Regions from separate parts of the Streptomyces sp. 796.1 genome, predicted to be linked through region 1. Evidence: riboswitches for the same ligand, from Rfam matches in the RefSeq annotation. Region 1 holds a riboswitch; each other region holds the start of a gene.

What was found. Region 1 has a riboswitch for cobalamin ahead of metE (5-methyltetrahydropteroyltriglutamate--homocysteine S-methyltransferase). Riboswitches for the same ligand answer to the same signal wherever they lie in the genome.
Region 2: another riboswitch for cobalamin. It lies ahead of ACMA1D_RS07430 (hypothetical protein); the one in region 1 lies ahead of metE (5-methyltetrahydropteroyltriglutamate--homocysteine S-methyltransferase).
Region 3: another riboswitch for cobalamin. It lies ahead of ACMA1D_RS01675 (cobalamin biosynthesis protein); the one in region 1 lies ahead of metE (5-methyltetrahydropteroyltriglutamate--homocysteine S-methyltransferase).

What each region holds. Positions count from the first base shown of each region.
Region 1 is NZ_JBLIWA010000044.1:43,786-53,926, forward strand. Features, by position in the region: gene ACMA1D_RS26165 (ABC transporter ATP-binding protein) at 1-340, shown strand, start outside; gene ACMA1D_RS26170 (ABC transporter substrate-binding protein) at 516-1,565, opposite strand; gene ACMA1D_RS26175 (ABC transporter ATP-binding protein) at 1,576-2,475, opposite strand; gene ACMA1D_RS26180 (FecCD family ABC transporter permease) at 2,472-3,659, opposite strand; gene ACMA1D_RS26185 (FecCD family ABC transporter permease) at 3,683-4,729, opposite strand; gene ACMA1D_RS26190 (AraC family transcriptional regulator) at 4,873-5,643, shown strand; gene metE (5-methyltetrahydropteroyltriglutamate--homocysteine S-methyltransferase) at 5,972-8,290, opposite strand; cobalamin riboswitch at 8,472-8,618, opposite strand; cobalamin riboswitch at 8,992-9,184, shown strand; gene ACMA1D_RS26200 (CoA-acylating methylmalonate-semialdehyde dehydrogenase) at 9,398-10,141, shown strand, end outside.
Region 2 is NZ_JBLIWA010000007.1:181,348-191,488, reverse strand. Features, by position in the region: gene ACMA1D_RS07450 (class I SAM-dependent methyltransferase) at 1-575, opposite strand, end outside; gene ACMA1D_RS07445 (MFS transporter) at 572-1,810, opposite strand; gene ACMA1D_RS07440 (ATP-grasp domain-containing protein) at 1,803-3,062, opposite strand; gene ACMA1D_RS07435 (cysteine synthase family protein) at 3,059-4,093, opposite strand; gene ACMA1D_RS07430 (hypothetical protein) at 4,090-5,157, opposite strand; cobalamin riboswitch at 5,290-5,507, opposite strand; gene ACMA1D_RS07425 (NUDIX hydrolase) at 5,808-6,236, shown strand; gene ACMA1D_RS07420 (SRPBCC family protein) at 6,357-6,770, opposite strand; gene ACMA1D_RS07415 (TIGR03564 family F420-dependent LLM class oxidoreductase) at 7,520-8,452, shown strand; gene ACMA1D_RS07410 (S1 family peptidase) at 9,021-10,141, shown strand, end outside.
Region 3 is NZ_JBLIWA010000002.1:57,594-67,734, reverse strand. Features, by position in the region: gene ACMA1D_RS01680 (cobyric acid synthase) at 1-631, opposite strand, end outside; gene ACMA1D_RS01675 (cobalamin biosynthesis protein) at 646-1,815, opposite strand; cobalamin riboswitch at 1,984-2,116, opposite strand; gene ACMA1D_RS01670 (hypothetical protein) at 2,428-2,709, opposite strand; gene ACMA1D_RS01665 (anion permease) at 2,850-4,304, opposite strand; gene ACMA1D_RS01660 (class II aldolase/adducin family protein) at 5,419-6,153, shown strand; gene ACMA1D_RS01655 (alpha/beta hydrolase) at 6,539-7,657, shown strand; gene ACMA1D_RS01650 (hypothetical protein) at 8,115-9,707, shown strand; gene ACMA1D_RS01645 (VOC family protein) at 9,808-10,141, opposite strand, start outside.

The sequences.
Region 1 (10,141 bases):
GTTGGACACCCCGGTGGGGCCGCGGGGCCTGTCGGCGGGGGAGCGGCAGTTGGTGGCCATCGCCCGGGCCGCGCTCACCGACCCGGCGGTGCTCATCCTGGACGAGGCGACGGCCGGCGTGGACCACGCCACGGCGGCCCGGATCGAGGAGGCACTCGCCGCGACGGCACAGGACCGCGCCCTGGTGGTGATCGCCCACCGGGCGGACACCATCGCCCGCGGCCACCGCCTGCTGACCTTGCCGACGGGACGCATCACGCAGCCGACCGGACACCCGCCCCGGCCGGCCGGACGCCGTACCCAGCCCCACCCGCCCCAGGCCCAACCTGACCCAGCCTGATCCGCCCCCGGGCCGGCGTCCCCAGCATCCCCTGCGTCCCGCCGGCGCCCCCCCCCGTGTCCTCCGCATCCCCGGGCACACAGGACGGTGCGGACCCGCCCCCCTCCGGGCGGGCCCGCACCGTCCTGTGTCCGTGGTGGTCCGGCCGCATCGGCCGGACCACCAGGGTGTGCCGCTATTCGCCCGCCACCGCCTTCGCCAGGATCGGCGTGAGCTGCTCGGTGACCCACGGGGCGCTCAGCGCGTCCGGGTAGGCGATGGCCGTGGCCAGCGAGTTTTCGGACGGAATGACGGCGAAGTGCTTGTTCTTGACCGCCCCCAGCGAGCGGAAGAGCTTGTTGCCCTCCAACTCCTTCGGGCTGAGCACACCCTTGTCGCCGAACGGGTACGTCACCAGCAGCACGTCGGCGTCGAGCTGGTCCAGGTTCTCCAGGCTGACGCCGTTCTTGTCCGGTCCGTAGCCGCGCGCCTTGGTGGTCTTGGTGAAGCCAAGCCGCTCGAAGGGGCCCGGGTCCTGGTCGGCGTAGGACATGAAGCTGACCTGCTCCGGGTGGACCACCGCGTAGGTGTACGTCTTGCCCTTGAACTCGGGGTGCGCCGCGGCGGCGGCCTTCGTCGCCTTGTCGTTGTCGGCGATCACCTTCTCCGCCTCCCCGGTACGGCCCAGCGCCTTGGCCGCGATCCGCAGCCGCTCCTCCCAGGTCAGGGTGTCCGCGTGCTTCTTGTCGGTGAAGGTGACCACCGGGGCGATGGGGGTGAGCTTGGCGTAGTCGGCCTGCATCGACCAGGAACCCATGCCGAGGATGACGTCCGGCTCCTCGGCGGCGATGTCCTCGTACGCGGTGCCGTCCGTGTCGTCGTACGTCTTGAGCTTGCCCGCGCCGAGCTTGTCGATGGCGCGCTGCTTGAACGCGGCGACCTCGCCGCCGTCCTCCACGTCCGGGGTGATCACCGGGACAATGCCGAGCGCGAGGGCGATGGCGGTGTCACCGTCGGAGACGGTGGCGACCTTCACCGGCTTCTCCTTGACCTCGGTGCTGCCCCAGGCGTTGGGCAGCTTGACCGGGAAGCCGGCGGTGGCCGGCCCGCCGCTGGCCGCGGGCGAGCCCTTGTCGTCCTTCGTGTCGTCCCCGCCGCAGGCGGTGAGCAGTCCCAGACAGGCGGCGAGTGCGGCGACGGTGGCCAGGGCACGGGCCGGACGGCGAGACGTGGTCGGGTGGTGCATCGGTTCTCTCCTACGGACGGTGACGGCGGCCCAGGGGGAAGATCTGGGGCCGATCGGTGTGGGGATGGGGGACGACGAGGCAGGCCAGGCCGAACACTTCGGCCACGGTCTGCTCGGTGAGCACGTCCTCGGGCGGGCCCTGGCGCACGATGCGTCCGTCGCGCATCGCGACGATCGTGGAGGCGTAGAGCGCGGCCTGGTTGAGGTCGTGCGAGACGAGCACGATGGTCTTGCCTGACTGCTCGTTGAGGTCGGCGAGCAGGTCGAGCACTTCGATCTGGTGGGCGACGTCGAGATAGGTGGTGGGCTCGTCGAGCAGCAGTGTGGGGGTGTCCTGAGCCAGGGCCAGCGCGATCCACACCCGCTGCCGCTGCCCGCCCGACAACTGGTCGACGGGCCGGTCGATGAGTTCAGCCGTTCCCGTTGACAGCAGCGCGGCGGCGATCACCTCGTCATCGGCGGCGGTACGGCGCTGCCCGAACTGCCGGTGCGGATGCCGGCCGCGCCACACCAGGTCGCCCACGGTGATGCCCTCGGGTGCGATCGGCGACTGCGGCAGGATGCCGAGCCGGCGGGCGACCTCGCGGGTGGGCAGCGCATGGATGTCCCGGCCCGCCAGGAGGACCGAGCCGGAGGCGAGGGGCAGCAGCCGGGCGATCGACTTGAGCAGCGTCGACTTGCCGCAGGCGTTCGGACCCACCAGGGCGGTGATCCGCCCGGGCTCGACGGCGAGCGACAGATCGCGGATGACCGGATCGGTGCCGTACCCGACGGTGATGCCCTGCGCTTCGAGCCGCGCCCCCCGGCCGGCGGCAGCCTCAGCCTCGGCTGTGGCGTCCTCGGCAGCGGCAGCGGCAACGGCGGGGACAGTGGTGGCGGCGGAGTCGGAGGCCGCTCGTACGGTCTTCATGGACGGGTTCCCGGAGTGGTACGGGCTCCGCGCGGGCGGCGCAGGAGCAACCAGATGAAGGAGGGGGTGCCGATGAGCGCGGTGAGGACCCCGGTCGGCACCGGGCTGACCAGCGGCGCGTGCTGGGCCAACACGTCGGCGCCGAGCACGATGACCGCACCCGTCGGCACGGCGAGCGCCACCGCCCGGTCCGCCCCCACCAATCGGACCGCGATCGGACCGCTGATCAGCGAGACGAAGCCGATGGGGCCGGTGACGCTGGTGGCCAGCGCAGCCGCTGCGGCGCCGAGCAACAGCGTCGCGGTGCGGGTGAACGCCACGCGGTTGCCGAGGCCCGCGGCCAACTGGTCGCCGAGGGCCAGCCCGTTCAGCGACCTGCCGAGCAGCGCGGCACAGAGCGCGCAGCCGGCCAACGAGGCCGTGAGGACGTGCACGCCGTCCCAGGTCGCGTCGTTGGTGCTGCCCACCAGCCAGCGCATCACCTGGGCGATGCTCTGCTGCCCGGCGAGGGTGAACAGGTAGTTGACGTACGCGACGCACACCGCGCTCATGCCGATGCCGACGAGCACCAGACGGTAGGTGTCGACCCCGTCGCGGGTGCGGCTGAGCACCAGTACCAGGGTCACCATCGTGACCGCCCCGCCCACCGCCGCGACCTGCACGCCGTAGGCAAAGGCCGGCACGAACAACAGGACGGTCGCGGCCCCCGCTCCGGCGCCCGCCGAGATGCCCACGATGTCCGGGGTGGCCAGTGGGTTGCGGATCAGGCGCTGGTAGAGCGCACCGGAGAGCCCGAACAGGCCACCGGCGAGCAGCGCGGTCAGCGCCCTGGGCAGTCGGATGCGGTGGATGACGTAGTCGGGCAGCCCGTCGCGCAGCCCGAACGCCGCGGGCAGCACTTCGCCCGGCGGAATCCGGCCCCCCAGGTCAAGCAGGAGCGAGGCCGCGAGCAGCGCCACGAGCAGCACCACCAGGACGGCCGTGACCAGCACGGCGCGCCGGCCGCGGGCCCGGTGCGTGGCGCGCAGCCGGGCGGCCACAGCCTGTGCGGTGAGGGCGGGGTCGGTGGTTGTGCTCAGGCTGGTGGTGGTTGCGTCCGGGGGGCTGGCGGCAACCAGGGTGGCTCCACCCGGGCCGGCGGTGCCGGGGCCGCCGGTGGTGCCCGAGTCGCTGGTGGGTGACACGGCAGGAGTACGGGTCACCTGGCTCACACCCGTACCAGATCGCGGCGGCGTGCCAGCCACACGAAGAACGGGGTGCCCACGACGGCGGTCATCACCGACACCTGGATCTCGCCGTGGTCCAGGACCAGCCGGCCCGCGGTGTCCGCGCCGATCAGCAGCACCGCCCCGCAGACCATGGAAAGCGGCAGCGACCAGCGGTGGTCGGCGCCCACCAGAAGCCGTGCGGTGTGCGCGGCGACCAGCCCGACGAAGGCCACCGGGCCCACGGCCGCGGTCGCCGCGGCGCACAGCAGTACGGCGACGGCCGCGCACACCAGCCGGGCCCGCGCGACGCGCACCCCGAGCCCGAGCGCGGTCTCTTCGCCCAGGCCCAGCACGTTCAGGGTGCGCCCCAGCGGCAGCGCCAGCAGCAGGCCGACGACCGCGAACGGGGCGACCTCGTCGAGGACACCGGCCCGGCCCGTGAGTTGCCCCACCGACCAGAACCGCAGGTGCGCGTAGACGGCCTCGTCACGCACCACAAGCAGCGTGATGACGGACGACATCGCGGCGGCGACCGCGACCCCGGCCAGGACCAGCCCGATGGTGGAACTGCCCGCGTTGCTGCGGGTGCCGATGAGGTACACCAGCGCGGCGGTCACCGCGGCCCCGACCAGCGCCGTCCAGAAGTAGCCCGCGACGCCCGTCACGTCCAGGTACAGGATGCCGAGGACGACGAAGAGGGCGGCGCCCTGCTCGACGCCGAGGACGCCCGGGTCGGACAGCGGGTTCATCGTCAGCGCCTGCATGATCAGCCCGGACGCGCCGAGCGCGGCCCCGACGGCGAGGCCGAGGAAGGTGCGCGGGATGCGTTCGGTCCACAGGACGTCGCTGTTGTAGCCGCTCCCGTTCGGGTGCAGCAGGATCTTGACGACCTCCGGCGGTGCGATGTCGCGGGCACCGAGTCCGATGCTCGCGATCAGCAGAACGATCAGGGTCAGGCCGGCCACCACCACGACCGGAACGGCCCGGGCGGACTTCGTCCTGGCGGTCGTCGGGGGTGGTACGGGCGGCGGGGCGATCTGTGTCATGGGTGTTTCCGGGCTCCTCACCTGGGCAAGCGCAAAAGTTAGGCTAGCCTTACCTGCATGCTCTCGGTCCAAGGCCGGAGGCGAACCGTTCACAATCAGGGGTCAGGTGCGCAGGCTGGCCAGGGGAGGACGCTGTGGCCGAGATGACGCTGAGGCGTGTGTGTGAGGACGAGGCCCCGAGCCGGGTCGTGTCCCTGACCGGCGACGACTTCGTGGCCGCCGGCGGGCACCCGCCCCACGTGCACGACTACCACCAGTTCCTGTACGTACCGGTGGGGCGGATCGTGGTCTCGGCCCAGGGGCGCGAGCACGAACTGTCGTCCTCGGTCGCGCTGTGGATACCGGCGGGCCTGTGGCACAGTGCCCGGTTCGACAGCGACTCGCTGATCCTCGCCGAGTCCTTCGACGCCGACCTCTTCGCGCTGCCGCACTCCGACGCCGCCACCTTGAACGTCACCGACGCGCAGCGCCGGCTGCTGCTCGCCCGGATGCGCGCGGCCGACGTCCCGGAGAACGACCCGCAGGTGTTCGCGGCGTTGCGCTCGGGGCACCCGGCGGCCTTGCCGTTGCCACAGCCGACCAGCCATGCCGCGGCGGCGGTGGCCAGGGAGTTGGCGCATGCCCCCAGCGACGCGCGCACCGCTACCGAGTGGGCCGCCGCTCTCTACACCAGCTCGACCAGCCTGCGGCGGGCCTTCCGCGCCGAGACCGGCATGGCCTTCTCGGAGTGGCGCACCAGAATGCGGCTCAATTACTCACTGGGCCTGCTGGAACAGGGTCACCTGGTGGGAGTGGTGGCCGCCCGGGTGGGGTTCGTCAGCACCAACGGCTACATCCTGGCCTTCCGCCGCCACTTCGGCCGGACGCCCGGCGCCTTCGCCAAGGAAACCGCACTGGACCGCCGCCCCGCCTGACCGGCCGCCTGACGGGGCACCGGCCCCGCGTCCCCGGACGGTCAACCGGTGCGGTTCCGCGACCCCGACGGCTCGTCGTCGCCAGCCCCAACCTCCCGCGCCCCGGGCCCGCAGCCGCCTGCCTTCGCGCCCTCGCGACCGGCGCAGCCGAACGCCCACACGCCTGAGCCGCCGGCCCGGCCGCCCGGCCTTCCGCGACGGCCCCGGCGGCCCGCCACCCACCGGGGCCGCACACCCGGGCGCGCTCGGCGCACCCGGGTGGCGATCACCGCCGCCGCGGACCCGGCGGCTACGATCCCGCCCCGCTGACCTGCGGTGAGCTCAGGATTCAGGAACCGGCGAGCTCAGTGCGGACCGTACGGGCCGCCGCGACCAGGTTCGCCAGCGATTCCCGGGTCTCCGGCCAACCCCGGGTCTTCAGCCCGCAGTCCGGGTTGACCCACAGCCGCTCGGCGGGGATGGCCGCGAGGCCCGTCCGCAGCAGCGCGGCGGCCTCATCGGCACTCGGCACCCGTGGCGAGTGGATGTCGTACACGCCGGGGCCCGCCTCCCGCGGATAGCCGTGCGCGGCCAACTCGTGCGCCACCTGCATGTGCGAGCGGGCCGCCTCCAGCGAGATGACGTCAGCGTCGAGGTCGTCGATGGCCTGCACGATGTCGCCGAACTCCGCGTAGCACATGTGGGTGTGGATCTGAGTGCCGGGCCGCACGCCGGAGGTGGTGAGGCGGAACGCCTCGGTCGCCCACGCCAGGTAGGCGGCGTGGTCGGTGGCGCGCAGCGGCAGCGTCTCGCGCAGCGCCGGCTCGTCGACCTGGATGACCGCGGTGCCGGCCGCCTCCAGGTCGGCCACCTCGTCCCGCAACGCCAGCGCCACCTGTCGGGCCGTGTCACCCAGCGGCTGGTCGTCGCGGACGAAGGACCAGGCCAGCATCGTCACCGGGCCGGTCAGCATGCCCTTGACCGGGCGGCCGGTCAGCGACTGTGCGTACGTCGTCCAGCGCACCGTCATCGGCTCGGGGCGCGAGATGTCACCGGCCAGGATCGGTGGACGCACGTACCGGGTGCCGTACGACTGGACCCAGCCGTGCTGGGTGGCGAGGTAGCCGGTGAGTTGCTCGGCGAAGTACTGCACCATGTCGTTGCGCTCGGCCTCGCCGTGCACCAGGACGTCGATGCCGGCCTGCTCCTGGAAGGAGATGACCTGCTGGATCTCCGCCCTGATGCGCTCCTCGTACCCGCCCGGGTCGATGCGCCCGGCCCGCAGGTCAGCACGGGCCGTGCGCAGTTCGGCGGTCTGCGGGAACGAACCGATGGTCGTCGTGGGCAGCAGCGGCAGCCCGAGGTGGGCGCGCTGGGCTGCGGTCCGTTCGGCGTACGACTGGGAGCGGCGCGCGTCGGCGTCCGTCACGGCCGCGGCACGGGCCCGTACCGCCGGGTCGCGGGTGATCGGCGAGCTCACGCGAGATGCCAAGTCAGCCCGGTTCGCGGCGAGTTCGCCGGCGATGGCATCGGTTCCCCGGGCGATCCCCTTGGTGAGGGTGACGACCTCGGCGGTCTTCTGCCGCGCGAACGCCAGCCAACGCAGGATCTGCGGGTCGACGTCGCGTTCGGCGCCGGCGTCCAGTGGCACGTGCAGCAGCGAACAGGAGGCGGCGACGTCGACGCGGTCGGCGAGCCCGAGCAGGGTGCCGAGGGTGGACAGCGACTTCTGTAGGTCGTTGATCCAGATGTTGCGGCCGTTGACGACACCGGCGACCAGGCGCTTGCCGGGCAGCCCACCGACCGCGGCGAGCGCGTCGAGGTTGGCGGCGGCGGCCTCGGTGAAGTCCAACGCCAGCCCCTCGACGGGCGCCTTGGCCAGCACGGGCAGGGCGTCGCCGAGCCGGTCGAAGTACGAGGCGACGAGCAGCTTGGGCCGGTCGGTGAGGGCCCCGAGGTCCCGGTAGGCGCGCTCGGCCGCGTTCAGTTCGGCCGGCGTCCGGTCCTGCGCCAGGGCCGGCTCGTCCAACTGCACCCACTCGGCACCGGCCGCCCGCAGGTCGGCGATCACCTCGGCGTACACCGGCAGCAGCCGGTCCAACAGGGTCAGCGGCTCGAAGTCGGCCGCCACCCCCGGCGCCGGCTTGGCCAGCAGCAGGTAGGTGACGGGCCCCACCAGTACCGGCCGGGCGGCCAGGCCGAGCGCAAGAGCTTCCTTCAACTCGCCGACCTGCTTGGTCGAGTCGGCGGAGAAGACCGTGTCCGGCCCCAACTCCGGTACGAGGTAGTGGTAGTTGGTGTCGAACCACTTCGTCATCTCCAGCGGCGCCACCTGCTGGGTGCCGCGGGCCATGGCGAAGTAGCCGTCCAGCGGATGCGCCGCGACGGCCGCCCGGTGCCGCTCGGGGATCGCGCCGAGCATGACGGTGGTGTCCAGGACGTGGTCGTAGTACGAGAAGTCGCCGGTGGGCACCTCGTGGATGCCGGCTGCGGCGAGTTGGCGCCAGGCGTCGGCGCGCAGGCCGGCGCCGGTGACCGCGAGGGCGTCGGCGTCCACCCGACCCTTCCAGTAACCCTCGATCGCCTTCTTCAACTCCCGGCCCTGCCCCTGTCGGGGGTAGCCGTACACGGTGGCCCGTGCTGCCGCGGCTGCGGACTTCGCTGTCACGGAGATCTCCTTCGCGAGATGAATCCCTGAGGTCCCGGCAGACCGGGCGGGCGAAGGAGTGAACAGCCGGATGGCCGCGCCTGCGCCACGACAGCACAACCGCTCACCCGGTGGGCACGCCGACCTTCCCGCGAGGTCACCGAAACGACCGCGCACGGTGGCCCGGGCGCGGGCAGCGGGCAGGTCTTCGGACTCGCGGGCGCGTCCCTGACGTACGAGACACCTACTGGCCGTCGCTTCCCGGGCCACCTGGACCCAGTGCGTATGACGACTGTCGTTCCCACTCACCGCTGCGGGGCAGTCCCGGATTCCCACCGGGTTCCCTCTTGCGACGCCTCCCGCCTGGCGGACGGGGCGAACCTGCTGCGCCGGTCAGCCTAACCGCAGACGCCGGCCGGTGGGACGGGTGATCCAGCCGGCGTGGGTGAGGTGGGCCACCTGTGGTGAGGCGCTGGCTGGTGCGCCGGACCGGCACACCCCGCGGTGCCTGACGCCTCCCGCCTGGGTGCCCCGGTGGCCCGTGCAGACCCGTCGGACTCGGTGCCCGCGCAGGTCAGAGCCGTACATCGGGGGCGGGCAAGGAACGGTCGACGGCCTGGCGCGGCGCGCCAACTGTTGGCCGGGCGGGGCTGGGCCACCGGGTGGGCCGGCAGGGTGAGCCGGTCGGCAACCGGGGGAGTAGGGGGTGGACTTACTTGGACGTCCAACTATATGTTCGTGGCCAAGGCCCGCGGTGTCAGGGAAGCCGGTGCGATTCCGGCGCGGTCCCGCCACTGTGACCGGGGAGTGCGTGCTCAAGCAGATGGAACGCCACTGACGGACCGTCCGTCGGGAAGGCGGGGTGCGCGCGCTGATCCGGGAGTCAGGATACCGGCCGCGGGATGGTCCGTGTTTCCACGAGGATGGAGCAGACACGCATGGCACCGGTCGCTACCCATGACCCAGGCGAATCGGCGGAACGCACGGCGTAGACACGCCACTTCCTGACGTTCCGTGACGGCTCTTCGGCCTTCGCGTCCCACGGCATCCGACGCCGCACACCCATCCGGTGGCGGTCGGTCGGCCTGCCGTGCCATCCCGGTTCCCACCTGAGGAGAGCACCCTCCCATGGTCCACGAACTCACCCACTTCATCGGCGGCAAGCGCACACCCGGCACCTCCGGCCTGTTTGCCGACGTCCACGACCCCAACACCGGCACCGTGCAGTCCCGCGTCCCACTGGCCGGGCGCACGGAGACCGAAGCGGCCATCGCCGACGCTGAACAGGCACAGCGCGTCTGGGGCGAATGGAACCCGCAGCGGCGCGCCCGCGTCCTGCTCAAGTTCCTCCAGCTCGTCGACGCGGAACGCGACTCGCTCGCCCGCACCCTCTCCGCCGAACACGGCAAGACAGTCGCCGACGCCCACGGCGACCTCCAACGCGGCCTGGACGTAGTCGAGTTCGCCGCCGGCATCCCCCACCTGCTCAAGGGCGAGTTCACCGACAACGCGGGCAGCGGCATCGACGTGCACTCGCTGCGCTCGCCACTCGGCGTGGTGGCCGGCATCACCCCGTTCAACTTCCCCGCCATGATTCCGCTGTGGAAGGCGGCCCCGGCCATCGCCTGCGGTAACGCCTTCATCCTCAAACCGTCCGAACGCGACCCGTCCGTACCGCTGCGGCTCGCCGAACTCTTCCACGAGGCAGGACTGCCGGCCGGCGTTCTCAACGTCGTCAACGGCGGCGAGGAGGCGGTGACCACCCTCCTTGAGGACCCCCGGGTACAGGCGCTCGGCTTCGTCGGCTCCAGCCCGATCGCCGCCCACGTCTACGCCACCGCAGCCGCCCACGGCAAGCGCGCCCAGTGCTTC
Region 2 (10,141 bases), on a different contig from region 1:
CGTACCAGCACCCAGTCGCTGCGCAGCCGCGCCCACTCGTCAAGCACCGTGTCGGTCTGCACCATCAGGTCATCGCCGCGCCGCACCACCTTGGGCGGGGTGACCCGGCCGGCCAACTGCTCCTTGCCTGCCATGTCGAGCAGCAGCGTGCCACCGGGCGCCAGTGATGCGTACATGGTGTCGAGCGTCCGGGCGTTGTCGGCCGGGTCCTCGAAGTAGCCGAAGGAGGTGAACAGGTTGAGGACCACGTCGAAGGGTTGGCCGGGGCGGTAGTCGCGCACATCGGCCGACACGTAGTCGATCTCCACGCCGGAGCCGGCGGCGCGGTCGCGGGCGCGCCCCAGCAGGTCCTCGCTGCGGTCCACGCCGGTGACCCGGTGCCCGGCGGCGGCCAGCGGCGTGGCGAAGACGCCGGGCCCGCAGCACAGGTCCAGGATGCGGGCGCCGGCCGGGAAGGCCAGCAGCGGCGATCCGGCCAGCAACTCCTCGGCCTGCGTGAAGCGTTGCTCGGAGAAGAGGAAGTCGTAGAACTCGATCCAGAAGTCGTCGTCCTGGAACCCACCGGTGTCGGTCATGGTCGCGTCAGCGCTCCTTCGGTGTCGCCGTGGGGTCGGGGGAGGTCGGCCGCGGGGCGGCGCAGCAGCACCAGCAGCGGTGGCAGCAGCAGGCACTGGGCGGCGGCCCAGAGCCAGAACCAGCCGGCGTCGCCCGCGTGCTCGGCCGCGCCGTAGAGCTGCCCGCCGAGCACCCCGCTGGCGCAGGCGCCGATGCCGGCGGCCAGCCGTTGCTGGCCGAAGACCACGGCGTCCGAGCGGGGGCTGCGGCGCAGCGCCTCCAGGTCGTTCTTGAGGAAGAGCACGATGTCACCGAGGGTGATCAGCGCGCCGCCGGCCAGCAGCGCCGGCCGGTTGCCGACCGCCAGCACGGCAAGTCCCGCGGCGAGCCCGAGGAAGCCGACGGCCAGCGCCAGCCCGTACGGCATCCGCCGGATCGCCCCCGAGGCCAGCGGCTGCACGACGATGACCAGCGCGAAGCACAACAGCAGCACCAGGCTGTAGAACTCGCTGGACGCCCGCTCGACCGCGTACACGGCCAGGTAGTGCTGGAAGTGGAAGTACAGGTAGAACGCCAGCCCGTTGGCGACGAACGGCAGCAGCGCCACCCCGGACAGCAGGCCCTGCCGGCCCTCGTCCGCGATGGCCAGCGCCTCGCCCGAGGGCGCGGGCAGCCGCGCGTGCCCCGCGGTGACCAGTACGAACAGCGCCGTGACGGCGACGAACAGCCAGCCGGGCGAGGACAGTACGAACGGGCCCGCCACCAGCGGCCCCACCGCCATGCCCGCGTTCAGCGCCGCATTGCCGGCGGACAGGAACGCCGGCCGGCGCTCCTCGTCCACGCCGTGCACCAGGTACGCCTTGTTCGCCGGCAGGTAAAGGGCCGCGCCGCAACAGGTGAGGATCAGCGCGCCGACCGCCAGCGGCGGCCAGCGCAGCGCCAGCAGCAGCCCCACGAACCCGGCGGTGCGGACGACCAGCGCCCACAGCATGGTGCGCCGCAGCCCGATCCGCTCCGCGAGCGCGCCGCCGGCGATCCCGCCGGAGAACTGCACGAGCGAGGCCGCGGCCAGCACCACGCCGACCGTGCCGAGCCCCATGCCGAGCCGCTCGTGCAGGAACACCGACATGAACGGCAGCACCATGAAGCTGCCGAGCGGGATCAGGAACGAGCTGAGCAGCAGGAACCGCAGCGGGATGCTGAGCGTGCCGAGCGCGGTCCGCAGGCCCGGGCCGCCGGTGGGGCGCTCAGCCATCGTGCGCCGGGCCCGCCGCCGGTGGGGCGAACGGCGCGGTGTGCACCCGGACGCCACAGGCCGCGGCGACCGCCCGGTGGGTGGCGAGCTCCGCGCTCTCGCCCTCCGCGTACACGATGCCGGCGTAGCCGCGGCTGTCCGCCAGGTGCTCGATCGGGTCGCCGATCCGCTTGGTCGGGTACCAGGCCGGCGCGCCGGGCATGTCGGCCAGCCGGTCGAGCCCGGTGACCTCGGTGAAGGTGCCGGGCTCGGCCGGGTAGCCGAGGACGAAGGCGACGGCGGGCCCACCCGGCAGCTCGGCGTCCAGCAGCCCGGGCCGGCGCCCCAGCGCGGCCTCCACCATCGCCTCGTACACGTTGACGCCCAGCGCCCGGCACAGCCCCTCGCCGACCAGCGCGCCGCCGATCCGCGGGTTGACCTCCACCACCTCGGGCCCCGCGGTGGTGAGCACGAACTCCACGTGCGCGAACCGGTCGGTGTAGTCGAGCGCGGCCAGCACGGTGTCCAACCACCGCTCCAGTTCAGCGTGTTGACCGGCCGGGAAGGCGACCGGGAAGGCGGTGATCTCCTCGCGGAAGTACGGCTCGGGCGACATCAGCCGGCTGGAGACGCCGAGCAGCCGGGTGCGGCCGGCCCAGGTGAGGGTCTCGGCGCTGTAGAGGGGGCCGCTGAAGTACGGTTCGGCGAACGGCCTGCCCATCAGCTTCCGCCCCGCGACGGCGTCCAGCGCCGTCTGCCACGCGTCCTCGTCGCGGACCAGGAACACGTTCTGACTGCCGGTGCCCGCCGAGTCCTTGACCACCGCGGGCAGCCCCACCTCCTTCAGCAGCGCCGCCCGAAGCGCCGGGTCGTGCGCGGCGTCCGCCGCCTCCACGGCCCGGCCGCGGGTCAGCCCGGCCGCGTGCAGCCGGTTGCGCACGGCGACCTTGTCGCGGGTCAGCCGCAGCACGTCGGTGGCGAGGCCGGGCAGGCCGAAGCGGGCCGCGAGTTCGGCGCCGACCAGCGTCCAGGTGTCGGTCGAGCTGATCAGGCCGCGCAGTTCGGGCGTGCCGGCCAGCGCTGCGGCGACCTGCTCGGTGTCGAAGGTCTCCACCTCCACCACGTCCAGCGCGCCGGCCGGCAGCCGCGCCAACTCGTGCGCGTAGTAACCCGGGTCGCGGGTCAGCAGCCGCAGCCGCTCGCCGAGCCCGTCGGCGGCGCGCACCAGGTGGCCGAGGCCGAAGGTGAGCGATTCCAGGCAGACCACGCTCATGCCGCCTGCTCCTTCCAGTGCGCGGGGCACGCGGCGCGGTTCCACGCCATCGTGGACCAGGGCATGGTCATCTCCTCGGGGCTGCTGACGTCGACGGGGGCGAGGGTTGTGAGGTCGCGGGCCTCGGCGTGCCGGGCGAAGACCCGCTCCACGTAGCGGTGTCCGGTGTCGGCGCCGATCACCAGGTGCAGCCGGTCCGGGTCGCGGCGCGCGGCGTCGGTGGCGGCCAGATAGCCGGCGCCGGTGGACAGGCCGGCGAAGACGGCGTGCTCGCGCAGCAGCGCCACCGACCCGGACAGGGCGTGCACGAAGTCCATCCAGTGCAGGGCGTCGTAGAGGTGGTGGCGCACGTTGTCGAAGACGATGGAGGAGCCGATCCCGGCGATGATGGCCTCCGGGTCGTGGTGGTCCTGGCTGCCGAAGGTGACGCTGCCGAACGGCTGCACCCCCACCAGTCGCACGCTGGGGTCGGTGCGCCGCAGATGGGTCACCAGCCCGCCGGTGGAGGCGCCGGAGCCGACGCCGCCGACCACGGTCAGCGGCCGGCCGGCCAGCGTGTCGGCCAACTCGGCGGCGACCGCGTCCGCGATCTCCCGGTATCCCAGGTAGTGGATGTCGTCGTGGTACTGGCGCATCCAGTGCACCTCCGGGTGGTCGGCGAGGATCTCGCGCACCCGGCGCACCCGCAGTTGCTGGTCGAGCTTGAGGTTCTCGGACGGCTTCACCTGCTCCACGGTGGCGCCCAGCACCTCCAACTGGGCGAGCGTGGTGGCGTCGACGGTGGTGGAGGCGACGATGTGGCAGTGCATGCCGTAGCGGTGGCAGGCGAGCGCGAGGGCGTGCGCGTAGATGCCGCTCGAACTGTCGATGAGCGTCTGGCCCGGGCGCACCACGCCCCGGTCCAGCAGGTCGCGGACGGCGCCGAGCGCCGAGTAGATCTTCATCGACTCGAAGCGGAGCAGCACCATGCCGTCGGTGAGGCGGATCAGATCGGGGACCTTCAGGGCGTCGGCGATGTGGGGGTGGATCACCCGTAGCCTCCTTGGGCGAATGAGCACTGGTGGCCGAGCGAACGGAAGAAGGCGGAGAGTTCGGACTTGACGTCGCTGGGTGGGCGGTCGACGAAGAGGTAGCCGACCAGCGAGCCGGTGTGGGCGACGAAGACGCCGTCGGCCCCGAACCGCTCGCGGTGCCCGAGCACGCTGGCGAACGTCTGCTTGGGCAGCGCCTCCTGGGAGAGCACCGCACTGGTGGTGGCGGCCCGGGCGACGACGGCCGGGTCGCCGGTGTCGAACCCCTTCAACAGGTCGGACAGGCACCGCTCGTACTCCTCGCCGCGCCGCCGGTAGTGGCGCAGCAGCAGCGCGGTGACGGCGCCGGTGTCCACGGTGCCGGGCTCGGTGACGAACGCGGTGTGGAAGCCGATGGCGGTGCCGAGGGTGCGCACCACCCGGTGCCGGGCGCTCAGGTGCAGCGCGAACTCGTCCAGGAAGACGCTGTCGGCCCGCTCGATCGCGGCCAGGATGCCGAGCACCACCTGCTGGTCGTACGGCAGCAGGAAGAGCCGGAACAGACAGCGCAAGGTGGCCACGACGTCGGCGGTCGAACTCGCCATGCCGACGCCGATCCGCAGGTCGGAATGGGTGCTCCAGTGCCCGGGCGGCAGTTGGAGGTCGAACCGGTCGAGGAACAGCCGCACCGCCTTCGCCGCCTTCGCGCCCAGCGGCAGCGGCCCTGGTGGTCCTGCGCCCGGCGTGAAGTACACCCAGGAGTGCCGGTCCACCGGGAAGGAGACCAGGGCGATGTCGGGCGTCGGGCCGGCGCGCAACGGGCCCTGGTAGAGCTCGCCCAGGGTGCCGTGGCAGACGCCGGCGGCGATGGCCGGAACCGGGGTCGTGGTGGGGGCGCCGGGCGGGGGCGCGGGCGCCGTGCGTGGGGGTGGCGCGGGTGCGCCGGACGGAGCTGGGAGCGCGGGCACCGTGGCCGGGGGCGTGGTGGGTGCGGGCGCCGTGTCCGGGAGTGCGGTGGGGGCGCCGGTGGGGGTACGGGGGCGATGCGCCGATCGGCCCGGTTGCGGATCTCCGTGGCCAGGCATGCGTCCTCCCTCGTCATCCCGTGCCCCGAGCGATGACGGGGGAGGGGCGAGGGCGAAGCGCGGGGTGAGGCCCCGCGCAGCCACCTGTACCGCCGACCCAGTCCACGAGGCCACCGTGCACACACCACGTGCACCACGCACGTGAGCAGCGGCAGGTCTTCGGACTCATGGGGCCTGCCGGACTTCCGACGGACAGCTACCGGCCACCGCTCCCGGGCCCGCCGCTGCGGGTCGGACGTCGACGGCGTGAGCTCCCACTCACCGTTGCGGGACAGTCCCGGACTCACACCGGGTTCCCTCTTGCGTCACGCCACTGGTGGATGGCGTGAACCAACTGCGCCTATCAGCGTAGGGGCGCCGCTCCGCAGGGGACAGAGCGAGTTCGCCCGTTGTCCTGATGTAGCGGTGTTGTCCTGATGCAGACGGTAGCTGGAGTGAATCTTGTGGGTGACACTGCTGGGTTGGCCAGGGAAGGGAGGGGCGCGTGGGGGCGGTGTGGTTGTCACCCGCCTGCCCACCGCCCACCGCCCGCCGACTGCCCACCGCTCACCACGCGCCGCCCGCAGGGCACCCGGCCCGCCACCGCCCCGGCGCGATCATGATGGGGCAGCCGGTACGACCGTCGTGGCCGGCATCGAGGGAGGCACCCCGTGGACATCAGGACCCGCGTCTCTGCGTACGCGATCGTCGTGGAGGCCGACCGGCTGCTGCTGACCCGGCTCTCCGCCGCCTCGCCGGTCTTCGCGCCCGGGCTGTGGCACCTGCCGGGCGGCGGCATCGACCCCGGCGAGCAGCCGGCCCAGGCGCTGGCCCGCGAACTCCACGAGGAGAGCGGCCGTACGGCACGCGCCGTCCGGCTGCTGGACGCCAAGAGCTACACCGCTCACCGCAACGGCACGCACTGGCACCTGACCGGCCTCTTCTACGCGGTCGAGCTGGCCCCGGGCACGCTGCGGGTCACCGAGACGGACGGCGCGACCAGCGCGGTCGCCTGGCACCGGATCGCGGACCTGACCCCGGAGGTGCTGTCCCCGGCCGCGATCGACGCACTGGAGTTGCTGCCGCGGGCGGCTGGTTGACGCACCGGGGCCGCCGGCTCGGTTGACGTACCGGGAGCGCCGACGGGCTGGCGTAACGCCTGTCCCACCCCGTCTCGCCCCCACCGCCCCGTCGGCGGCCCACCCGCGGCGCCCCGGCGCCTACCTGCACTCCGTGGTGCGCTTGAGGTCCCTGAGCCAGACCGTCAGCGACTGCGTCAGCTCGGCCCGCAGGCCGTACGGGTCGGCGTCCACGCGCGGGCCCGACCAGGTCTCCTCGGTGCGGGCCAGCGTGTTGTCGCCGATGGCCGTGAACGTCCAGCGGTGGACCTCGTGGATGCCGGCCGCCGGGCTCTCCCAGGTGATGTGCCGGCCGGGGGTGAGCGCGATGACCGTCGAGCTCACGGCCAGCCCGTGGCTGCGCCAGCGGAAGCTGGAGCCGACGGTCAGCGTGCCGGTCGGGGCGACCCGGTCGATCCCCGAGTTCCACACTGGCCAGGCGGCGACGTCGGTGTGCAGCCGCCACACCCGCTCCACCGGTGCGTGGATGAGCAGTTCGCGTTGGCCGCGGATCATGCTGGGGCCCCGTACTTGGTCAGGGCGTGTGCCGTGACCCCATCGTCCAAGGGTGCGAGATATCGGCTGCGGTAGGGGTCGGCAGGAATCGGAGGCATGGTGCACGTCCTTTGCGATGGCGCGGGGAGTCGTACGGCAGGGGTTCGCGGCGTGGGGCGCGTGGGGTGGTGGTGGGCGGGCTAGGGGGTGGCTAGGGGGTCAGTGGCTGACGGGTGGGGGTGCGGGCACGTCAAGGACAGGGGGCAGTGATGAGTGGTGAATTACTCTTGGTGGCACGCCGGTGAGTGCCACGGCGCGTAGTGGCGAATATGGCCATTTAGCTCTGTATGTACGGCAGTTGGCGGGACGGAATGCGTCCGTGATGGGCAACGCGGGGAGGGTCGTTGAGCGGATGCGGGCCATCGCACATCTGCTAAGAGTAATAAATCACTCACATCTAACGCGGTCAAGAGAAGTCCGAGAATCCGGCGGGCCGCGGTCCGTGTCGGCGCGGAGGTCGTCGATCGGCGTTGCCGGCTTCGGAAGTTGAGATGCACGGTCGGCGGCGGGGGTTCACTGCGCGCCCGGCAAATCCGTCCGACCACCCCGCGCCGGCACCCTGCCACTCCGCGACCCCATCAACCGTCACCGCGCGACCCGGCCCTGGCCAACCGCGACCGGCCAACCGCTCCCCGCGGCGGGGTCCCGCAACCGGCATGACCCGCGGTCAACTGCGGAATGAGCTGCCCGTGTTGCCGGTTGGATCGACCATGACTGTGGGAATCTCGCTGAACGCGGCGGAAGCCGCCAACCAGATCGACGCCACCGTGCAACTCGCCACCGAGGCCGCCGCGGCCGGACTGCGGTCCGCCTGGTTCGGGCAGACCTTCGGCGCCGACTCGCCCCAACTGGCCGCCCTCGTCGGGCGCGCCGTGCCCGAACTCCAGGTCGGCACCTCGGCCATCCCGGTCTTCGGACGCCACCCGCTGACCGTGGCCAGCCAGGCACTGACGGCCCAGGCCGCCACCCACGGCCGCTACCACCTCGGCCTGGCGCTCGGCAGCAAGCTGGTCGTCGAGGAAGGTTTCCGGCTGCCCTTCGAACGCCCCGTGGACCGGTTGCGGGAGTTCTTGACCGCCATCCGCCCGCTCCTGGAGACCGGCAACGTCGACTACCGCGGCGAACTCCTCGGCGCGGCGACGCCCATCCCGGCCCGGGTGGCCGGCGCCGATGCCGGCGTTCCGCTGCTGGTGGCGGCCATGGGCCCGAAGGCGCTGCGGGTCAGCGGCGAACTCTCCGACGGCATCCTGCCGTTCCTGGCCGGCCCGCGCGCCCTCGGCGAGCACATCGTGCCGGCCGTCACCAAGGCCGCCGAGGCCGCGGGCCGCCCCGCGCCGCGGATCGTGGCCCTCGTGCACGGCGTGGTCACCGACGACGTGGAGCGCGTCCGCGCCGAGACCGCCGAGCGGCTCGCGTTCTACGAGCAGATCCCCTCCTACGCGCGGGTGATCGAACTCTCCGGGGCCGAACGCGCCGTCGACGTCGCGGCGATCGGTGACGAGGCGGCGATCGCCGCCGAGGTGCAGCGCTACCGGGACGCGGGGGCGACCGAGGTGGTGTTCGCCGGTACGGAGACCGCGGGCGAGGAGAGCCGCCGCCGCGCCTGGGCGGTCCTTGGCGAACTGGCCGGTACGGTCGGCTGATCCGACGCCCCCGGCCGGGCCCCGCGGAATCTGGCCACGCCGCGTACCTCTGTTGCACGTTGCGGGTCGCAGGTCGCAGGTCGCAGGTCGCAGGTCGCCGGTCCCACGCCGCAGGTCGGCCGTACGGGCTGGCTGCACCGGACGCCCGCGGCCGTGCGCCCGCACCCGTCCGGCCGCACCGTCCGGCCGCCCCGACCGGTCGCCCGCCAGCGCGCCCCGCCCCGTTATGCCGAGTTGGCATCTCCACGGGGCGGGGCGCGCTGGCTACCTTCGCTGGTGGTGCCGGTGTGCTGCCGACACCCGATCCGGCCGGCGCCCCCACGTGCCCGGCCGGACCCCCACCCCCACCCCACTCACCCCGCCGGCGGTCACCGTGCGCCGGCTCGGGCCCGTACCGCCGGGGCCGTACGGGCAGCTCGTACGGCCAGGACAGCCAGGGCGACGACGCGCGCCGTACCGAACGCTTTGGCGCGGGGCGCGTCCACACCGGCTGTGTCCCGGCCGATCGCGTCCGCATGGGGGGCGTCCGTGGGGCTCGTCCGTCCCCTCACAACGAAGGAGCAGCACCATGCCTAGACGACGGTTCTCCCTGGTGGCAGCCCTGTTGACGACGGTCACCTGCGCGGCCACCGTACTCGTCACGCAGCCGGCCGGTGCCGATGCGCAGGGCCAGGCGCCGGCTCCGGCCGGCCGGGGCGCCGCGCTCGCCACCTCGCCCGGCGCGCTCGACGCCCTCCAGCGCGACCTGGGGCTGACCCGTGAGGCGGCGCTCGACCGGCTGGCCGCCGAGGACCGGGCCGGCGCCGTGGACCGCCGGGTACGGGCCGAGCTCGGTCCGCGGCTCGGCGGCACCTGGTACGACGCGCGCACCGCCCGGCTGGTGGTGGCCGTCACCGACCCGGCCGACGCGGCGGCGGTCCGCGCGGCGGGCGCCGAGCCGCGGCCCGTCGCGCACTCCGAGGAGGTGCTCAAGGCGGCCGTCCGCGCCCTGGACGCGGCCGGCGACCCGGCTCCGGGTACCGTCGCCGGATGGCGCACCGACCCGGTCGGCAACGCCGTCGTGGTCCGGCACCGCACGGCGGACGCCGCAGCGGCCCGGGCGTTCGTCCGCGCGGCGGGCGTACGCGCCGAACTGGTGCGGTACGAGCGGGCGCGGCAGGCGCCGCGCCCGCTGCTCGACGTGGTCGGCGGCAACCGCTACTGGACCTCCCAGTACGGCTGCTCGGTCGGGTTCACCGTCAACGACGGGTTCGTCAGCGCCGGCCACTGCGGTGAGGTCGGCGAGCGCACCACCCAGCCCAGCGGCCAGTTCACCGGCTCCAGCTTCCCCGGCGACGACATGGCGCACATACGGGTGGCCGCGGGCAACACCCTCGTACCGGCGGTCAACCGCTACCGCAACAACGAGCGGGTGACCGTGGCCGGTTCCCAGGAGGCGCCGGTCGGTGCGTCCCTGTGCCGCTCGGGCGGCACCACCGGGTGGCACTGCGGCACCGTCATCTCCTGGGACTCCTCCGTCGACTACGGGGACCAGGGCCAGGTCACGGAGTTGTTGGAGACCAATGTGTGTGCCGAGCCGGGTGACTCGGGCGGCTCGGCCATCGCGGGGCAGCAGGCGCAGGGCGTGACCTCGGGCGGTTCGGGCGACTGCACGCGGGGCGGCAAGACCTGGTTCCAGCCGGTCAACGA
Region 3 (10,141 bases), on a different contig from region 1:
CCAGGTAGCCGGCGACCAGTGCCTGGTCCTCGCGGGCGAGCAGCGCCGTGGTGCCGAAGAACTGCGCGAACACCCCGCCCCGGTCGATGTCGCCGACCACCACGACCGGCAGGTGGGCGGCGCGGGCGACGCCCATGTTGACGATGTCGGTGCGGCGCAGGTTGATCTCGGCCGGGCTGCCGGCGCCCTCGCAGATCACCGCGTCGTAGCTGCGCCGCAGCTCCGTGAGGCAGTCCAGGACCGGGGCCAGGAGTTGCTGCCGCCCGCCGGGCATCGGCCCGGGGTCGCCCGCGTCGGCCGCCGGCCCGCGGTCCCCGAAGAAGCCGCGGGCGCTGAGCTCGCCCACCGGCTTGCCGAGCAGCACGACCTGGCTTGAGCGGTCGCTGCCCGGCTTGAGCAGCACCGGGTTCATCAGCGCGGTCGGCTCGACGCGGGCGGCCTGGGCCTGCATCGCCTGGGCCCGGCCGATCTCGGCGCCCTCGCGGGTGACGAAGGAGTTGAGGGACATGTTCTGCCCCTTGAACGGTGCGACGCGTACTCCGCGGCGTACCAGCCAGCGGCAGATGCCCGCCGTGACCACGCTCTTGCCGGCGTCCGACGTCGTCCCCGCGACCAGCAGCCCGCCACCCATGTGCCCGGCCCCCCTCATCGATCCCCCCTGTGGTTGCCCGCGGTGGCGGCGCCGTACGCGAGCCTGCCTGCGACGCTCGCCGCCAGCGCCAGCGCGCTGACCCGGCGCGAGAGCCGCACCGCGCGCTCGATGTCGGCGACCTCGACGGGCCGGTGCTCGGCGCCCAGCACCGGACGGTGCTCCACGCGGCCTGCGTAGGCGAGGGTGCCGCCGAGCCGCACGCCGAGCGCGCCGGCGAACGCGGCTTCCACGGGGCCGGCGTTGGGGCTCGGATGGCTGCCCGCGTCGCGGCGTACGGTGCGCCAGGCGCGGCCGGGGGCGGGCCCGGCGAGCACCGCGAGCGCGGCGGTGAGCCGGGCACCTGGCCAGCCGACCAGGTCGTCCAGGCGTGCGGACGCCCAGCCGAACCGCAGGTAGCGCGGCGAGCGGTGGCCCACCATCGCATCCAGGGTGTTCACCGCACGGAAGCCGAGCAGCCCGGGGACGCCGCCGACCGCGCCCCACACCAGGGCGCCCACCACCGCGTCGGAGGTGTTCTCGGCGACGGACTCCACGACGGCCCGGGCGATCTGCTGGGCGTCCAGGGCCTGCGGATCGCGCCCGCACAGCCGGGGCAGCGCGGCCCTGGCCGCGTCGAGGTCCCCGGCGGTCAGCGCGGCGCCGATGGTGCGCGCCTCCCGGCCGAGCGTGGTGCCGCCGAGTACGGCCCAGGTGGCGAGCGCGGTCAGCGCGGCCTCGCGCGCGCGGGCGGGCGAGGAGATGCGGGCGAGGGGGTACGGCGCCCGCGGGGCGGCGCTGACCGGGCGGCCGGTGCTCGGGCGCGGCGCAGCAGCCTGGCGCACCGTCGTGGCCCGGCTGGCAGGGACGACGGGGGAGACCGGGGAGGCCGGTACGGGCCTGCCCGCCGGTGCGGTCGACAGGGTGTGCGGAGCCGCCGGGCGGGTGCCGGCCGGGCCGCGCGCCGCCCGGGTCAGCAGTGCGCCGACGAGCGCGGCACCGCCCGCACACACGGCGGTGTGCAGAGCACCGTGCCCGCGGTGATCGCGCCACAGCCGTCGCTCCACGGCGCCGGCGGCACGTCCGAAGGCGGCCACCGGGTGGCCCCGCTGGGGGTCGCCCAGGGCGCGGTCGCCCAGGAAGCCGATGACGGCGCCGTACGCGTACGCAAGGGGGTCGGTACGCATCGGTCAGCCCGCCGTCGTGCCTCGGCGGGGGAGCGGTGCGGGCCGGCACGCCGACCGGTGTGGGCGGCGGCGGGCCGCACGGGCGGCAGGGGGCGCTGGACGGCGGCAGGCCATGGTGGTGTGTCCTCACTCAGGGTCCGCGCCCTGGCTCGACGTGATCGGCGGCGAGAGTCTCCTGGCTCCCGGATCGACGCCGCACCCCGGCCTTCCAGCCCGCGGTGTACGAGCCGTGGCCATGCGCTGGGGGAGCGCTCCCCGGTGACAGTGGCGGGACCGCGCCGGACTCGCACCGGCTTCCTCTCCTGTCGCCGTTTGGCCCCGGAAGTCCACCACGCCCCGGGAACGGCCGTCAACTCGCGGTTGACCTGCACAGAGGCCCGCCGGGCGGGGCGCGACACGGTTCGGTCGCACCCTGCCCGGCGGGCTGGGTGTGGTGGGGCGCGGCCCGACCGCAGCCCATCCGCCGCGGCCCCTGCGGATGTGGACCGGCGGTCGATCGGGCGGAAGCGGTCAGCCGGTTGGGCCAGGTGGCCGGCTGGACAGGGGGCGGGTGGTGCGGCCGTGGCCGTTCGCCGGTGCCGGCCGCGGGAGACCGCGGGGCGGCACCGGCGCTCAGGCCACGATCAGGTGGATGCCGTACCCCACCGCCGCCGCACACAGCGCGAAGCACAGGTAGGCACCGGAGCGGGCCAGCGCGCTGGTACCCGTCGTACCCACGGTGCTCGCCGTACCCACGGTGCTCGCCGTGCCCGCGGCGCCGGTGGCGCCCGGGGCGTCTTCGGCCGGCTTGGCCGAGGTGCCGACGATGCCGAGCGTGAACACGCCCACCAGGGCGACGGTCACCACCAGGCTCACGCCGAAGACCTCGCCGAGTGCGGCCCAGTCGATGTTCATGGCGCTGATTCCTTCGATCGTCTGCGGTGTCTGCGGTGTCTGCGGTGTCTGCGGTGATCTGTGATCGTCCGTGGAGCCCGGGTCGTACGTCGCCCAAGGCGTCCGCTTGACGGGGGCGGCGCGGGCGCCGCCCCCGTCGGCTAGGCCGGAGCGGCGGGCGCAGCCGTCGCCGGTGCCGGGGCGGCTGCCGGGGTCAGGCCGGGGGCGGGTGCCAGCGCGCCGTCCTGCTCGGCGGCGAGCGCGTCGACCAGCGCTGACGCGTCCGCAGGGGCGGATGGCGCGTCGGGTGCGGGCTCGGCGGCAGCCTCGGCGTTGGACTCCGCGGCCGACTGGTCGCCGGGGGCGGGCTGCGCGAGCGCCGCGCCGGTGGGCGGCGGTGCCACGCTGCGCACCGCGGCGGTCACCACGCCGATCGGCTCGGCGTCCAGGTCGGCGGGGTGCGCGGCGGGGACCGCGGCGACCGGGGCGGGGGCGCCGGCCGTGTCCGGGCCGGAGACCTCGTTGACGTTGGTGTGGTCGACGGGCTTGCGGCGCGAGGCCAGCCAGATGGCGCCACAGGCGATGACGGCCAGGACGGCGACCGTGGCCACGCCCCAGTCGCCCTGGTCGGCCAGGAGTGCGGCGGCACCCGCGACGATCCCGGCGGCCGGCAGGGTGAGCCCCCAGGCGATGACCATGCGGCCGGCGGTGGACCAGCGCACCACACCGCCCTTGCGGCCGAGCCCCGAGCCCATCACGGAGCCGGAGCAGACCTGCGTGGTGGAGAGCGCGAAGCCCAGGTGCGAGGAGGCCAGGATGACGGTCGCGGCACCGGTCTGGGCGGCGAAGCCCTGCGGCGGCTGGATGTCGGTGAGGCCCTTGCCCATGGTGCGGATGATGCGCCAGCCACCGAGGTAGGTACCGGCCGCGATGGCGAGGCCAGCGGAGGCGATCACCCAGGTCGGCGGGTCCGAGGCGGGCGCGAGCGCGCCACCAGTGACCAGGGCCAGGGTGATGACGCCCATCGTCTTCTGCGCGTCGTTGGTGCCGTGCGCCAGCGAGACCAGGGCGGCGGACGCGATCTGCCCGGCGCGGTAGCCCTTGGCGGTGTCCTGCGGATCTCGGTTACGGGCGATGCGGTAGGTGAGCCGGGTGGCGACCAGCGCGGCGATGCCGGCCACCAGCGGGGCGGCGACCGCCGGGATGAGGACCTTCATGACGACCGCGTCGCCGTTGACCCCGTCCATGCCGACGGAGACCAAGGTGGCGCCGATGAGGCCGCCGAACAGTGCGTGCGAGGAACTGGAGGGGAGACCGGCGAGCCAGGTCAGCAGGTTCCAGACGATCGCGCCGACCAACCCGGCGAAGATCACTTCTGGCCGGATGCCGGCCCCCTCGTCGATGATCCCGCCGGAGATGGTCTTGGCCACCTCGACCGAGAGGAATGCGCCAACGAGATTCAGTACCGCGGACATGGCCACTGCGGTCTTGGGCCGCAGTGCCCCTGTCGAGATGGTGGTGGCCATGGCGTTGGCCGTGTCGTGGAACCCGTTCGTGAAGTCGAACACCAAGGCCGTGATGATCACGATCCCGATGAGAAGCGTGATGTGTTCCATTCACCCAGGCAATCGTTCAGGGGAGCAACGTCCCGCTGAAAGTAGGTACGAAGAGTGAACAAAAAGTGAACTGAGTGGGGCTTGAGGGTGACGCGACTCGACGGGTGTGGCGATGACCCTCGGAATCCCGTCCGCCGCTTCAGTAAACCTGCAGGTCAGGGGCGTCTCGATGGAGGGCGGGCGGCTCGCTATCTGGTGTACACATTACGGCCATTTAATATCCCCATGGGATTTACGTGGGCCTGTCATGGGCGAGTGCAACGGCACCACCCTCGGTGACGGTCGCCGGGTGGTGCCCGCCGCCCGGCAACCGCCCCATGCGGCGCGACGCGGGGCCGCCGCCCCGCAGCCGCATCCCGTCCGCCCCGCGCTTCCGCCGCACGGCTCCCTGCGCGTGAACGCGCGAAGAGCCCACCCGCCGGCGCCCACCGCCCCGCGCCCGCCCGCCGGTCCCCGCGGCCTGCCCCCCGATCGCGGCGCTTGGGGCATGGCTGGTTCTCGGCCCCCTACGCGCCTCGGTACCGCACGCGTGGGCGTGGTGGCGCGACGCGGGTACGCGCACGCGCGAGCGCGGGGCGGAGCGCGGCTGGGGGTGCGGCGCGCGGTCGTCGTGGCCGGGTGGCGTGTGTGTCCGCCGGGCGTACGGGCCCCGGACCTCCACCCTGGACGCGACCCGGATGCGACCCGGCGGCACCCGCCCGTCCGCGGGCCTGGTGCGGCCGGTCCGTACGCGGCTCACCGCCCCCGCCCGCAGCGTCCCCCGTACGCGGCCCCCCCCGCGGGCCGGACCGGGCCGGGGCGGCGCCGACCCGCCGCAGCCTCCCGCACCGGTGCCGCGCCCACCGGCCCCGCGCCGGCGGCGTCCTCGCGCGCACGCGGGTACGTGCAGGAGGGGTGGGCAGGCGGGGTACGCGCAGGGCAGCCGGGTCGTACGAGGGGCCTCCGGCCCGGGCGTGGACCTGACAGGATCGGGCGCGGAGGTGGTCGCATGGGGCGGCGTCGGCAATCGGAGTGGCGGGCGGACCGGCAAGGGGAGCGGGCCGAGCACGACGCGCCGGACGCGGAGGCAGCGGCTCCGGACGACGGAGCGGAACGCGCGTGCGGCGCGGGCCCCATGGCCTCCGGGACCCCCGGAACCGACCACGACGACGACCCGGACCCGCCGGAGTTGGCGACGCTGCCACCGGCCGACGCCGCGCGGCTCCGCCGGGCGTGGCGCGAGGTGGTGGAGACCGCGCGCAGGACCACCGACGAGGGCCTGGTCGTCGGCACGTCGGGCAACGTCTCGGTCCGAGTGGGCGACACGGTGCTGGTCACCCCGAGCGGCCTGCCGTACGACACGCTCGGGCCGGCGGACCTGGTCGGCGTCGACCTCGACGGGCGGCAGCGCATCGGCCACCGCAGCCCCACCAGCGAACTCCCCATGCACCTGGCGATCTACCGGGCCACCGACGCCCGCGCGGTCGTGCACACCCACGCCGTGCACGCCACGGCCGTCTCCACGCTGGTCACCGAGGTGCCGGCGATCCACTACATGGCGGGGGCGCTCGGCGGTCCGGCCCGGGTCGCCCCGTACGCCCTGTACGGCAGCGACGAACTGGCCCGCCACATGCTCACCGCCCTCCGCGACCGCACCGGCTGCCTGCTGCGCAACCACGGCACGATCACCTACGGCAGCAGCCTGCGGCAGGCGTACGACCGCACCGCGCAACTGGAGTGGATGTGCCGGGTCTGGCTGACCGCATCCGCCGTCCCCGGCCACACCCCCACCCTGCTCGACGCCGCCCAACTCGACGAAGCCGCCACCCGCCTGCGCACGTACGGCCAACCAGCGCCCGCGGACGGCTAACCCGCGCCCACGGACGGCTAACCCGCGCCCACGGACGGCTAACCCGCGCCCACGGACGGGCTCCCGGCCGGGGCGGCCCGAACCGGCCGGCCCTCCTGCACGGAGCGCTCCGCCCCACCCTCCGTCTCGTGCCCGCCCGGCCGCGGCACCTCCGGCCCCGTCGTCCGCCTGCGCACCGCCGCCCGCTCGTCACCCGCGGACCGGCCAACCCGCTGACCAGCCCCCACCGACGTGGCCCGAACCGGCCGACAACCCCAACGTGGAGCACCCGACCCCACCCTCGTGGCCGGCGCCGCCGCCGGGCCCGGCGCCCGGGCGCCCACTCCCTCACCCATCGGCCCGCGCCCGCTGGCCGGTCCCGTCTCGGCCGCCCACACTGGGGAGGATGCGTCTGCGTACAGCGGCGGCCGTGGCCGCCACCACCGCGCTGGGTGCCGGGGCGGCCGTCTGGGCCGGTCGGTGCGCGAGCGGCGTCGCCCTCACCCCGGGCCGGCCGCTGCCCGGCGAGCCCAAGCTCACCGTGCACTCCACCGCCGCCGGCCAGGTCACCCTGACCCGCACCCTTGCCTCCCAACGCCCCGGCACCTACGGGCTGACCGGCGACGGCTGCCACGCCGCCGTCGGGCCCGTCGTCGAGGGCGCCCCGCACCCCGCCGACTGCGTCGTACGCCGTCTGGAGACGGTCACCCGCGGCACCCTGGCACCCGGCACCCGCGTCTGGCTCACGCCACAGGTGTACGAGGGCGACCCGGGCCGGGCGTTCGGCCTCTCCTACGAGGACGTCGAGGTGGACGGCGAGATCGGGCCGCTCCCCGCCTGGTACGTGCCGGCCGTCCGGGACACCTGGGTCATCACCGCACACGGCATCGGCGCCACCCGCGAGCACCCGCTGGTGGTCCTGGACTTCCTGCACCGCAAGCAACTGCCGGTGCTGAACCTCTCCTACCGCGGGGACGCGGGCGCCCCGCCGTCCCCCGACGGCGTCAGCCACCTCGGCTACGCCGAATGGCGCGACCTCGACGCCGGCGTGCGCTACGCGGCGCAGCGCGGCGCCCGCCGGATCGTGCTCTTCGGCTGGTCGACCGGGGCCGCGATGGCCCTGCACACCGCAGCCCACTCGCCGCTGCGCCACCTGATCAGTGGCCTGATCCTGGACTCCCCGGTGCTCGACTGGCAGACCACGCTGCGGGCCATCGCCGCGGCCCGCGGCACCCCCGCGCCGTTGCTGCCGCTCGTGGTGCGCGCCGCGCAGGGCCGCACCTCGCTGCACGCGGGCCGCGCCGCGCAACTCGCCGACAGCGGGCGGATCGAGGTACCCACCCTGATCCTGCACGGCCCCGACGACCACCTCGCGCCCTGGGCCGCCTCCCGCGAACTCGCCGAGCGCCGCCCCGACCTCATCACCCTGCACGCCGTCCCCGGCGCCCCGCACGCCGCCATGTGGAACGCCGACCCGGCCGGCTACCAGGAGGCGCTGCGCCGCTTCCTGGTCCCGCTGGTGTGAGGAGCAACCGGTTCCGTCCGTGGGGGAGCCCTGCGGTTCCACCGCGGCGGGTACGGGCGACCGCCCCGCAACCGCGCCCGGCCCCTCCGCCGGCACCGGCCCCCGCCGCCACCCGACCTGCCGGGCACGGCGCCACGACGGCGTCACCACGGCCCGGCCCGACCCGCCGGGCGCCGCGCCACCACGGCCCCGCCCGGCCGCGCGCCCGTCACCCACCGCCGCTGGCACGACCTGCTGGACACTGCACCGGATGCCTCCGGTTCATCCGTACGTCATGCATTCTTCGCCCGTTCCTGGTCCACCGGCCGTGCCACCCCTCGGCCGCGCGTTCGTATCAGCCAACGCCCAAACGGGGCAAGGAATCGGCACGTTCGTCGCAGCAGCCACATCCGTTGCGCTCACGCGGCCGGATGACCACCGATTGGGTTTTCGGGCCTTCAGGGGCAAGACTGCTCTTGTGACGTCCCGTACCCCGCGCGACTCCCGACTCCGACTCGTCCCGCACCGGCCGATCGCCGGCGCCCGCAGGGCAGTGCCGCAGCGCGGCACGCGCCCCGCCCCACGACCACCGGAGGGCACTCCGCCACCAGCGGAGCTCGCCCGCCACGCACGGGCCTCGCTCGCCGGCGCCGCCCGCGTCGCCCGCTGGGCCGCAGCCGAGCCAGACGGCGAAGCGGCGATGCGCCCGGGGGCCTACGGAGCCCTGTCCGACGTGGCGGCCGACCGGGCGGCCGACGCCCTCGGCCTGACCCCGCTTCAGGTCCGCACCGACTGGGACCGGGCCAGGCTCTCCGGCCTGATCGAACTGCACGGCGGAACCGCGCGCGCGGGTTGGCGGCTGCGCGCCTGGGACCGAGACGACTCCGCCGTGCTCCGCGGCTGGGTCGCGCTCTTCGACGCCTGGTCCATCGCGCGCCCCTGGCAACCGGACGGCCGCGGCCCGGCGACCCGCGGCGGCGCCGACCCGGCGGCGGTGGCCGAAGTCATCGAGGCCGTGCCGCAGTTGCTCTCGGTGCTCCAGCTCTCGGCCGGCCCCATGGGCTACCCGGACCTGCTCGACCTGCTCCGCAAGCGCGTCGCCGAACTGCGCACCGAGCGCTGCGAGGTTCCCTACGGCCAGCGCGCCCCGCAGCCTGGCCCCGCCAGGACCGAGCGCTCCGCCCTGACGATCGCCGCCGTCCCCGAGCAGGCACCGCAGCCCCGCTCGGACGCTGCCGCCGGGGGCACGGAGACCCGTGCGGACCTCGCCGCGCCGCCCGCGCCGGGCGAAGGAGCGCGCCCGGCGGCCGTGGCAGCGGCGACCGAGTGCGACGTGCCCGAAGAACTGCTGGCCTGGGCGCTGGACGGGCTCGCCGAGGTCGGCGCGCTCGTCGTCCGCGAGGCCGCCGGCGCCGCCCACCGCGAGGCCGAACTCACCGCCCTCGGCAACTGGGCGGTCTGGGTCAAGCTGGAACAGATCTGCGTCGCGGCGCAGAGCCCGGCCGGCAACATCGAGCAGCACGCCGAGGACATGCTGCGCGGCTGCGCCCAGCTCACCCCGGGCCCGGCCCGTGCCGAGTACCGGGCCTGGCTCGCCGCCAGGCCGGTGGGCAGCGCCGTCACCGAACTGCTCGACGCGGCCCGCGGCGACGACGCGCTCCTGCGCGGCCTGGCCTTCGAGGCGCTGCGCGTGGTCGGCGCCCCGGCCGAACCCGCGGTCCGCGCCGCCCTGGACGAGTCGCGGCTACGGCCCTACGCCCTGCTGTGGCTCGCCGAGATCGAAGGCGCCGACCCCGAGGACACGCTGGAGGTGCTCACCCGCGAGGAGGCGACCTGGCTCTGGGTGGACACGGCCGCGGCCATCGCCGACCACGGTGAGATAAGCCTGCTCGTACGGCACCTGGAATCGGCGGTGCAGGGCACGGTCCCCGCCCTCCTCGCCGAGGTCCGCGAGGTCGGCCACCCCCGCACCGTCCAGGTACTGGTCGCACTCGCCGCGGCCCACCCGGACCCGGCCCTCGCCAAGGCGGTCCGCCGGGCGGCCTTCCAGGTCCACACGGGCGGGACCTGACCGCACGCCCCGGGCGCCGGCCCGGCCGCCCGGCCAGCGAGCCGGCCCGGCCGAGCCGGCGCCCGCCCGGGCCCGGCCGCCCGGACGGCCCCGCCACGGATCAGTCCGGCACCCCCGGTACGTACGTGCCGAAACTCCACACGTTGCCCTCCACGTCGCGCGCCATGTAGTCCCGCGAGCCGTGCTCCTGGTCGGTGGGCGGCATGAGGATCTCCGCGCCGTGCTCCACGGCCCGCGCGTGGTGGGCGTCCGCATCCTGGATCACCACGTAGACCCCGGCCGGGCCCGCACCGGCCATCGCCTCGCTGAACCGGCTCCCCGGGCGCTTGGTGCCGAGCATCACCATGCCGTTCCCGTAGGCCAGTTCGGCGTGCACCACCGTTCCGTCCTCGTCCTCGTACACCGCGTGCTCGGTGAACCCGAAGGCCGTGGTG